Regions from separate parts of the Enterobacter sp. CFEC122 genome, predicted to be linked through region 1. Evidence: predicted binding sites of a transcription regulator. Region 1 holds the regulator's gene; each other region holds the start of a gene.
The links. Region 1 encodes PurR, which represses purine synthesis genes. Its sites were predicted from a motif close to CANGCAAACGTTTGCNTG; they were not measured.
Positions count from the first base shown of each region.

Region 2: cvpA (colicin V production protein) is a predicted target of PurR. The motif match lies at 2,033-2,050, and genes of this name have one in related genera.
Region 3: galS (HTH-type transcriptional regulator GalS) is a predicted target of PurR. The motif match lies at 1,701-1,718, and genes of this name have one in related genera.

Region 1 covers NZ_JBRIQR010000011.1:20,586-23,867, forward strand. Annotated here, with positions in the region: gene ACVCAM_RS09655 (MFS transporter) at 1-168, opposite strand, end outside; gene cydH (cytochrome bd-I oxidase subunit CydH) at 332-421, opposite strand; gene purR (HTH-type transcriptional repressor PurR) at 719-1,744, shown strand; gene punR (DNA-binding transcriptional activator PunR) at 1,762-2,673, opposite strand; gene punC (purine nucleoside transporter PunC) at 2,788-3,282, shown strand, end outside.
Region 2 covers NZ_JBRIQR010000008.1:123,011-126,292, forward strand. Annotated here, with positions in the region: gene purF (amidophosphoribosyltransferase) at 1-1,455, opposite strand, end outside; gene cvpA (colicin V production protein) at 1,489-1,977, opposite strand; gene dedD (cell division protein DedD) at 2,143-2,841, opposite strand; gene folC (bifunctional tetrahydrofolate synthase/dihydrofolate synthase) at 2,831-3,282, opposite strand, start outside.
Region 3 covers NZ_JBRIQR010000007.1:154,309-157,590, reverse strand. Annotated here, with positions in the region: gene folE (GTP cyclohydrolase I FolE) at 1-494, shown strand, start outside; gene yeiB (DUF418 domain-containing protein YeiB) at 514-1,671, shown strand; gene galS (HTH-type transcriptional regulator GalS) at 1,827-2,849, shown strand; gene mglB (galactose/glucose ABC transporter substrate-binding protein MglB) at 3,145-3,282, shown strand, end outside.

The DNA of each region.
Region 1 (3,282 bases):
CCCCACCATCACGCCAATGGCGTAGGCGCTGATTAACATGCCGGCCGCAGGGATCGAGACGTCCACGCCGCGGGCGATAACGGGCAGTAACCCCATCGGGGAAAATTCAGTGGTGCCAATCCCAAAAGCGCCAATCGCCAGGGCCAGCAGGGGAAAATTGATTTTCATGCGTCAACTCCGGATGCCGTGTCATGTGGTGACACAGAACAAAGAAGCGGAAAGCATGACATCAATCACAAAAAATGAGAAGTTTACAAAATGGCAAAAGATTTTTGCCTTAGGAGTAACAATCGAGGTGAGCGGGAGGGAGAAGGCTCTCCCTCCGCGTAAATCAGTGCAGCGCGGCCGTCAGACCCGCCGCGACAATCAGAGCCAGCACAACCACGGTGGTGAACAGCGAAAACTTCAGATCGGAACTCATCAATTTTTCTCCTTTTAATCCCCCCACGAAAAGTGAGCCTGCTCATTTTTGCATAATTTACGTCAAAAATCTTCCTAGATTTAGGCTGATAAACACTTTACCTCTTCCCCTTTTCATCAAGATAGGACAAAATTCCACGCTAAATTTATTAGCGTACCGGCCATTGACCCCCTCCTGACGTCCCGTGTCGTTTTCCCGGCGTGCCGCAATTCAAGATTGCGTGATAAGGGTGAGAGAAGGCAAACGTTTACCTTCAAGTTTTTCAGGAGTTTAGGATATGGTCTGGAGTGACATTTAATGGCAACAATTAAAGACGTAGCAAAACGCGCAAACGTTTCCACTACAACCGTATCACATGTAATTAACAAAACCCGCTTTGTGGCGGAAGAGACGCGCAACGCCGTCTGGGCAGCGATCAAAGAGCTGCACTATTCGCCAAGTGCGGTTGCGCGCAGCCTCAAGGTTAATCACACCAAATCCATTGGATTGCTGGCGACCAGCAGTGAAGCGGCCTATTTTGCCGAGATCATAGAAGCGGTAGAGAAGAACTGCTTCCAGAAAGGCTATACCCTGATTCTGGGCAACGCGTGGAACAGCATAGAAAAACAGCGCGCCTACCTGTCGATGATGGCGCAAAAGCGCGTCGATGGCCTGCTGGTCATGTGTTCCGAGTACCCGGAATCCGTGCTGTCGATGCTGGAAGAGTATCGCCATATCCCCATGGTGGTCATGGACTGGGGTGAAGCGCGCGCGGACTTCACCGACTCCGTTATCGACAACGCCTTCGAAGGCGGTTACATGGCGGGTCGTTACCTGATCGAACGCGGTCACCGCGAGATTGGCGTGATCCCCGGTCCGCTGGAGCGTAACACCGGCGCGGGCCGTCTGGCCGGTTTTATGAAAGCGATGGAAGAAGCGCTCATCACCGTGCCGGAAAACTGGATCGTGCAGGGCGACTTTGAGCCGGAATCAGGCTACCGCGCGATGCAGCAGATCGTTTCCCAGCAGCACCGCCCGACCGCCGTTTTCTGCGGCGGTGACATCATGGCCATGGGCGCGCTCTGCGCCGCCGATGAGCTGGGTTTGCGCGTACCGCAGGATATTTCCGTGATCGGGTATGACAACGTGCGTAACGCGCGCTTCTTCACCCCGGCGCTGACAACCATTCACCAGCCAAAAGATTCGCTGGGCGAAACGGCCTTCAATATGCTGCTGGACAGAATCGTCAACAAGCGCGAAGAGTCGCAGTCCATTGAAGTTCACCCGCGCCTGATTGAACGCCGTTCCGTTGCGGACGGTCCGTTCCGCGACTACCGTCGTTAATCCCTTGACGGGGCCAGCTACGCTGGCTCCCGTAACCATTCCCGGTTTAGGGTTTCGCTGTCCCCCAGATAATCCAGCAGCCAGGCCATGGCGGGCGAGACATCATTTTGTTGCCAGGTCAGGCAGCAGGCTGCGTCCGGGAACGGATTCTCCAGCGTCAGTTCAACCCATTCTCCGGTATCGATGCGTGGACGCGCAAAATGAGCGGGCACCATCGCGACGCACAGCCCGGCGCTGAGGCACGTCGCCGATGATTCCCAGTCAGGAGCCACCACCCGCCGCTGGTTATCCAGAAGCCAGGTGATACGCTTGGGCAATGAACGGGACGTATCCTCCAGCACCAGCGACGGCCAGTTGCGCAGCGTATCGTCGCTCAGCGGACCTTCCATCGCTGCCAGAGGATGATCGCTGGCCACCACGCATTTCCAGCTCAGCATCCCCATGTCGCGAAAGGCGTAACGTCCCCCGACCGGGATCGCCTGCGTCGCGCCAATCGCCATCTCCGCCCTGCCGTCCGCCAGCGCATCCCAGACGCCGTTGAACACCTCCTGCGAGACCCGTAGCTCGACGTCAGAGAAATGACGATAGAAATCCACGATCATCTGCCGGGTGCGTTCCGGCTTCACGATGTTATCTACCGCGATGGCGAGATGCCCCCGCCAGCCGTTGGCGATCTGCTGACACTGTTCGCGGGTGATCTGCATTTTTTTGATAACAGAACGCCCTTCTTTCAAAAACCATGCTCCGGCGGGCGTTAATTCCACGTCGCGATGCCGCCGTTCAAACAGCGGAACCGCCAGCCACTCCTCAAGCTGACGCACCGTGTAGCTGATGGCCGAAGGGACGCGGTGCAACTCCTGCGCTGCACCGCTAAAGCTGCCGTTACGCGCAACAGCATCGACCACTTCAAGAGAATAATCTGACCACATTTTCTGCCTGCAAAAAATTTGAATGCACACGCCAAATATTAGCGTTTCACAAGCCGCTTTGCACTCCCTACACTCTGCGCCAACGTACACCTGCCTCCTCAGGAGAATAAAAGAATGCAACCCAGGAAAGGATTTTTAGTCTGGCTCGGCGGCTTAAGCGTGCTGGGCTTTTTGGCCACCGACATGTACCTGCCCGCGTTTGCCGCGATGCAGGAAGACCTGCAAACCCCTGCCGCGGCCATCAGCGCCAGCCTGAGCCTGTTCCTTGCCGGTTTTGCTTTCGCCCAGCTGCTCTGGGGACCGCTCTCGGATCGCTTCGGTCGTAAACCGGTGCTGCTGCTGGGTCTGGCCATTTTTGCCGTGGGCTGCCTGGGGATGCTGTGGGTGCGCGATGCTACCTGGCTGCTGGTGCTGCGCTTCGTTCAGGCCGTGGGCGTCTGTGCTGCGGCGGTGACCTGGCAGGCGCTGGTGACCGACTCCTACCCGGCTAACCGCACAAACCGTATTTTCGCCACCATTATGCCGCTGGTGGGCCTCTCCCCTGCCCTGGCTCCGCTGCTGGGCAGCTGGATCCTCGCGCACTTTGACTGGCAGGCCATTTTTGCCACG
Region 2 (3,282 bases), on a different contig from region 1:
GTCGTTGCGCAGCGAATCAAGATAGTCGAGGTACTGCTGGTCAACGTCTTTGGTCACGTAAATGCCGTTGAACACGGAGCATTCAAACTGCTGAATTTCCGGGTTCTCGGCACGCACCGCGTCGATGAGGTCGTTGAGATCCTGGAAAATCAGGCCGTCAGCGCCGATGATCTGGCGAATTTCATCCACTTCACGCCCGTGAGCGATCAGCTCGTTGGCGGTTGGCATATCAATACCATACACGTTCGGGAAGCGAATCTCCGGCGCAGCAGAGGCCAGGTAGACTTTCTTCGCACCCGCTTCGCGTGCCATCTCGATAATCTGCTCAGAGGTAGTACCGCGAACGATGGAGTCATCCACCAGCAGAACATTCTTGTCGCGGAATTCCGCGCGGTTAGCGTTCAGCTTGCGGCGCACGGACTTACGGCGCAGATGTTGCCCCGGCATGATGAAGGTGCGGCCAACGTAGCGGTTCTTCACGAAGCCCTGACGGTATGGCTTATCCAGAATGCGGGCGATCTCCAGCGCGATATCGCAGGAGGTTTCCGGGATAGGAATCACCACGTCGATGTCGAGATCGTCCCACTCGCGGGCAATCTTCTCGCCGAGCTTCGTGCCCATATTGACGCGCGCGCTGTAGACGGAAATCTTGTCGATGAAGGAGTCCGGACGGGCAAAGTAAACGTATTCAAACAGGCACGGGTTGCTGACCGGGTTGTCGGCACACTGGCGGGTAAACAGCTGGCCCTTCTCGGTGATATACACCGCTTCGCCCGGCGCAACGTCGCGCAGGAATTCGAAGCCCAGGGTATCCAGCGCCACGCTTTCAGAGGCAACCATATATTCGGTACGGCCATCGCCGAGGTCGCGCTTGCCGAGCACCAGCGGACGAATGCCGTTTGGATCGCGGAAGGCCACCATGCCGTGACCGATGATCATCGCCACGCAGGCGTACGCGCCGCGGATCTGACGGTTTGTCGCGGCAATCGCGGCAAAAATGTTGTCCGCTTCCAGCGGATAGTGACGGAAGTTATCCAGCTCGCTGGCGAACACGTTGAGCAGGATTTCAGAATCAGAGGTGGTGTTAATGTGGCGACGTTTCTCTTCGAACAGCTTTTTACGCAGCTCATGCGCGTTGGTCAGGTTGCCGTTATGGGCAAGGGTGATGCCATACGGTGAGTTGACGTAGAAAGGCTGTGCCTCAGAGGCGCTGGAACTGCCAGCGGTAGGATAACGAACGTGACCGATCCCCATATTACCTTGCAGACGCTGCATATGGCGGGCTTCAAACACATCGTTTACCAGGCCATTCGCCTTGCGTAAACGGAAGCAGTTGTTTGCATCAATGGTGATGATACCCGCAGCATCCTGCCCACGGTGCTGAAGCACCGTTAACGCGTCATAAATCGACTGGTTTACCGGCATGAAACCGGCGATACCGACAATACCGCACATTCGTCTTTTCCTCGTTAAGCCACATCTCAGGGTTTATGCCCTGGGCAAAAAACTCGACGAGCTTTGCAGATAGTCAAAGAACCATCTGATGATGAAGCTGAACTCTGGTATGAGCTGCGATTTCTGCCAGTCTTCACTTTTGGAGAACCCGGTAAAGGTATCCAGGAAGAACAGGATCGCGGCCACAATCAGCACGCCTCGCAACGCCCCGAAACAGATCCCGAGTACCCTGTCCGTTCCTGACAGACCGGTTTTCTCGACCAGCTGACCTATCACGTAATTGACGATAGCGCCAACAATCAGCGTCGCGATAAACAGCACCGCGATGGCGATTCCATTTCGGACCAGTTCATCTTCAAAGCCCGTGAACCAGACAGACAGGTAAGTGTAGTAATGACTGGCGACAAAGAAAGCACAACCCCAGGTCACCAGCGATAACGCTTCACGAACAAAGCCACGGATCAGGCTAACCAGACAGGAAAAACCAATCACCGCAATGATGGCGTAATCAATCCAGACCATATGTGTCCCACGATTAAACGCCCTGTCATCCAGTTCGGGGCGAATTCTAACAGAAAAAGAAAACGTTTGCGTAGGGATTTCCTTCCCGCGCGTAAATAAAAAAGGCGCTGAAAAAATGTTCAACGCCGTGGCTTATCGCCTCTCTCTTACAGGAGCAGGTCGTACTTAGTTCGCGCTGTAGCCCATCACCACACCGCTCAGGCCGGAGATCTGCTTCAGCTCACCCAGCGACCCTTTCAGTTTGTCTTTAGACGCTTCTGGCCCCACGAGGATACGGGTAATTTTACCCTGCACCGGCGTGGAAGGTGAAGTGTAAACACGATATCCCGCACTGCGCAGTTTACCCACCACCTCATTCACCTTGTCCGCATTTTTCAGCGCACCGAGCTGCACCACGTAGGCTTTGCCCGTTGGGGCAGCGGCGTCCTGCTGCGTCGGTTTTGCTGGCGGAGGCGTCTCTGACGCTGCGGCGAGCTGTTCTGCCGCTTTATCACGCTGCGGTTTCGGCTGCGGCTTCTCAACCGGCTTCGGTTTTTCAACCGGTTTAGGCTGCTCGACCGGCACAGGATCGATATCGCTGTTGCTCGTGGCCGCCAGGCGAGACGGATCGAGCGACGGTGCGGCGGCATCGCCCGCGCGCACCTCTTCCGCCGCCCCTTCCGGAGGCTGAGCAGGCAGCGCCTGCGTCGCCGCGGGCAGCATATCCGGCTCATCGCGGTCGCCCGGTTTCGGCACCAGCGGAATCGCGGCAAACTCATCCTGATAATGCTTTTTCTGCCCGTCGAGCAGCCCGGGAAGAATAATCACCCCGAGCGCGACCAGCACAATGGTTCCTGTTAAACGGTTCTGAAACTTACTCGCCACCGGTTCTCCCCGCGTCCATCACTTCCATGACATGTGCCACCGTGTGGAATGAACCACACACCAGCACGGTATCTTCTGGTTTAGCCTCCGCCATCGCGGCATGCCAGGCCTGCGCCACGCTACTGTAGATTGCGCCTTTGCCGAGATGTTCCATCAGCTGCTCAGCCGTCGCGCCGCGTGGCCCCTCCAGAGGAGCACAATACCAGCTATCGACCACACTCTCCATGCAGGCCAGCGTCCCGCCGATATCTTTATCATGAAGCATACCGATAACCGCCAGCACGCGCCCGGTTTTTGGTAGCGATTTGAGACGTCCCGCGAGATACGCCGCCGCGTGGGGGTTGTGCGCCACATCCAGAATCAGGCGCGGTGACTCGCTCACAATCTGGAAACGTCCTGGCAGAATCGCGTTTTGTATACCCTCGCGGATCGCCTGTTCGC
Region 3 (3,282 bases), on a different contig from region 1:
GTCTGATGGAGACGCCGCACCGCATCGCGAAAATGTACGTCGACGAAATTTTCTCCGGCCTGGATTACGCCAACTTCCCGAAAATCACCGTCATTGAAAACAAGATGAAAGTGGATGAGATGGTAACGGTCCGCGATATCACGCTGACCAGCACCTGCGAACACCATTTCGTGACCATCGACGGTAAAGCGACCGTGGCGTATATCCCTAAAGACACGGTGATTGGCCTGTCGAAGATCAACCGCATCGTGCAGTTCTTCGCTCAGCGTCCGCAGGTGCAGGAGCGCCTGACCCAGCAGATCCTGACCGCGCTGCAAACGCTGCTGGGCACTAATAACGTGGCCGTCTCTATCGACGCGGTTCACTACTGCGTGAAAGCGCGCGGCGTGCGCGATGCCACCAGTGCGACCACCACAACCTCGCTGGGCGGTCTGTTTAAATCGAGCCAGAATACCCGCCAGGAGTTCCTGCGCGCCGTACGTCACCACAACTAAGTCTGACAGGGCAGGAACCATGGAGCGAAACGTCACGCTCGATTTTGTTCGCGGCGTCGCCATTCTCGGTATCCTGCTGCTTAATATCACCGCCTTCGGTTTGCCGAAGGCGGCGTATCTCAATCCCGCGTGGTATGGCGACATTACCCGCAGTGATGCCTGGACCTGGGCAATCCTCGATCTCTTTGCGCAGGTCAAATTCCTTACGCTCTTCGCCCTGCTGTTTGGCGCAGGCCTGCAGCTTCTCCTCAAACGTGGTACGCGCTGGATCCAGTCGCGCCTGACGCTGCTGGTTATCCTCGGTTTTATCCATGGCCTGTTCTTCTGGGACGGCGATATTCTTCTCGCGTATGGGTTAGTCGGGCTCATCTGCTGGCGCCTCATTCGCGATGCGCACAGCGTTAAAAGCCTGTTCAACACCGGCGTGATGCTCTATGTCATGGGGCTTGGGGTACTGCTGCTGCTGGGGATGATCTCCGGGGAGACGACGAATCGTGGCTGGATCCCGGATGCCGCTAACCTGCAGTACGAACAGTTCTGGAAGCTGAAGGGCGGTACGGAAGCGATAAGCAACCGCGCGGATATGCTGGGGGATAACCTCCTCGCGCTGGGCGCGCAATACGGCTGGCAGCTGGCGGGCATGATGCTGATGGGCGCGTCACTGATGCGCACCGGCTGGCTGAAAGGGGAATTCAGCCTGCGTCACTATCGTCGCACAGGCGCCGGTCTGGTGCTGCTCGGCGTGCTGATTAACCTCCCGGCGGTGATAGCGCAGTGGCATATCCACTGGGATTACCGCTGGTGCGCGTTCCTGCTCCAGGTGCCGCGTGAACTGAGCGCGCCGTTCCAGACCATCGGCTACGCGGCGCTGATCTACGGCTTCTGGCCCTCGCTTTCTCGTCTGTGGATGGTCAGCGCTATCGCCTGCGTGGGACGCATGGCGTTAAGCAATTACCTCCTGCAAACGCTAATCTGCACCACGCTTTTCTATCGCTTTGGCCTGTTTATGAAATTCGACCGCCTTACGCTGCTGGCGTTTGTTATTCCGGTCTGGGCAGTAAACCTGGCGTTTTCTGTGCTCTGGCTACGCTATTTCCGCCAGGGACCGCTGGAGTGGGTATGGCGTCAGTTAACCGCACGTGCTTCAGGGATATCATTGAAAAATACATCCAGATAACGATCTGGATCACAATCATTAACAAAACGGATGTAAGCGTTTTCATGACTGTGAGCTTCTTCACGTAGTCCCCTTTCTCTCGCTGCCAAAATAGCCACCTTGCTAAACACAGGGGGTGTCTGTGAGTTGCTGCAATCCTTTGAAGGATGGTGAATATGATCACCATTCGTGACGTCGCCCGTCAGGCGGGCGTTTCTGTGGCTACCGTCTCACGCGTGCTGAACAATAGCGCGCTGGTCAGCCCTGAAACCCGAGAAACCGTAATGAAAGCCGTGACCCAGCTCGGGTACCGGCCAAATGCCAATGCCCAGGCGCTTGCGACGCAGGTCAGCGACACCATCGGCGTGGTGGTGATGGATGTCTCGGATGCCTTTTTCGGCGCACTGGTGAAAGCGGTCGATATGGTCGCCCAGCAGCATGAGAAATATGTCCTGATCGGCAATAGCTATCATGAGGCGGAAAAAGAACGCCATGCCATTGAAGTGCTGATCCGCCAGCGCTGTAACGCCTTGATTGTCCATTCAAAAGCCTTAAGCGATGAAGAGCTAACCGGATTGATGGAGCAGATCCCGGGCATGGTGCTGATCAACCGCATCGTCCCCGGCTATGCCCACCGCTGCGTCGGGCTGGATAACGTCAGCGGCGCCATGATGGCCACGAAAATGCTCATCAATAACGGGCATCAGCGGATCGGTTATCTGGCCTCCAGCCACGCGATTGAAGATGACGAACTGCGGCGCGAGGGGTGGCAAAACGCCCTGAAAGAGCATGGCATTACGCCATCCGAGAGCTGGGTGGGGACCGGCACGCCGGACATGCAGGGCGGTGAAGCGGCGATGGTAGAGCTGCTGGGCCGCAATCTGCAGCTGTCTGCGGTGTTTGCCTATAACGACAGCATGGCGGCAGGCGCCCTGACGGCGCTGAAGGATAACGGCATTGCGGTGCCACAGCATTTGTCACTCATTGGTTTCGATGATATCCCGATTGCCCGTTACACCGACCCGCAGCTGACAACCGTGCGTTACCCGATTGCCTCTATGGCGAAACTGGCGACTGAGCTGGCGTTACAGGGGGCCGCAGGCGTGCTGGATCCGGGGGCAACACACTGTTTCATGCCGACTTTAGTGCGTCGCCACTCCGTCGCGGCCCGGCAAATTGTGGTTCCGATCACTAACTGATTACATGTGGTGATGTAACCGTTTTCAATCTGTGAGTAAATTCACAGTATCTTAACAAGGCGCTGACTATGATGTCAGCGTTTTAGGGGCTGAAACGCTATGTAACAGTGATTATTCACTTTCACTATAGCCAATGTGCCGCAAACAACGAATAAAACGCATTTCTGGAGCGTTACCGAACACGGAAGAGAGAAATTTTATAAGTGAACCTCGGCTGTCAGTAACGTTTTATTAACATCTGCCCGCCGCTCGTTATTCACAAGAACTACCCTGCATAAAAAAAACCGGAGATACCATGAATAAGAAGGTGTTGACCCTGTCTGCTGTAATGGCAAGCATGCTTTTTGGTGCAGCAGCGCACGCTGCGGATACCCGTATTGGTGTGACCATCTATAAATACGACGACAACTTCATGTCTGTTGTGCGTAAAGCG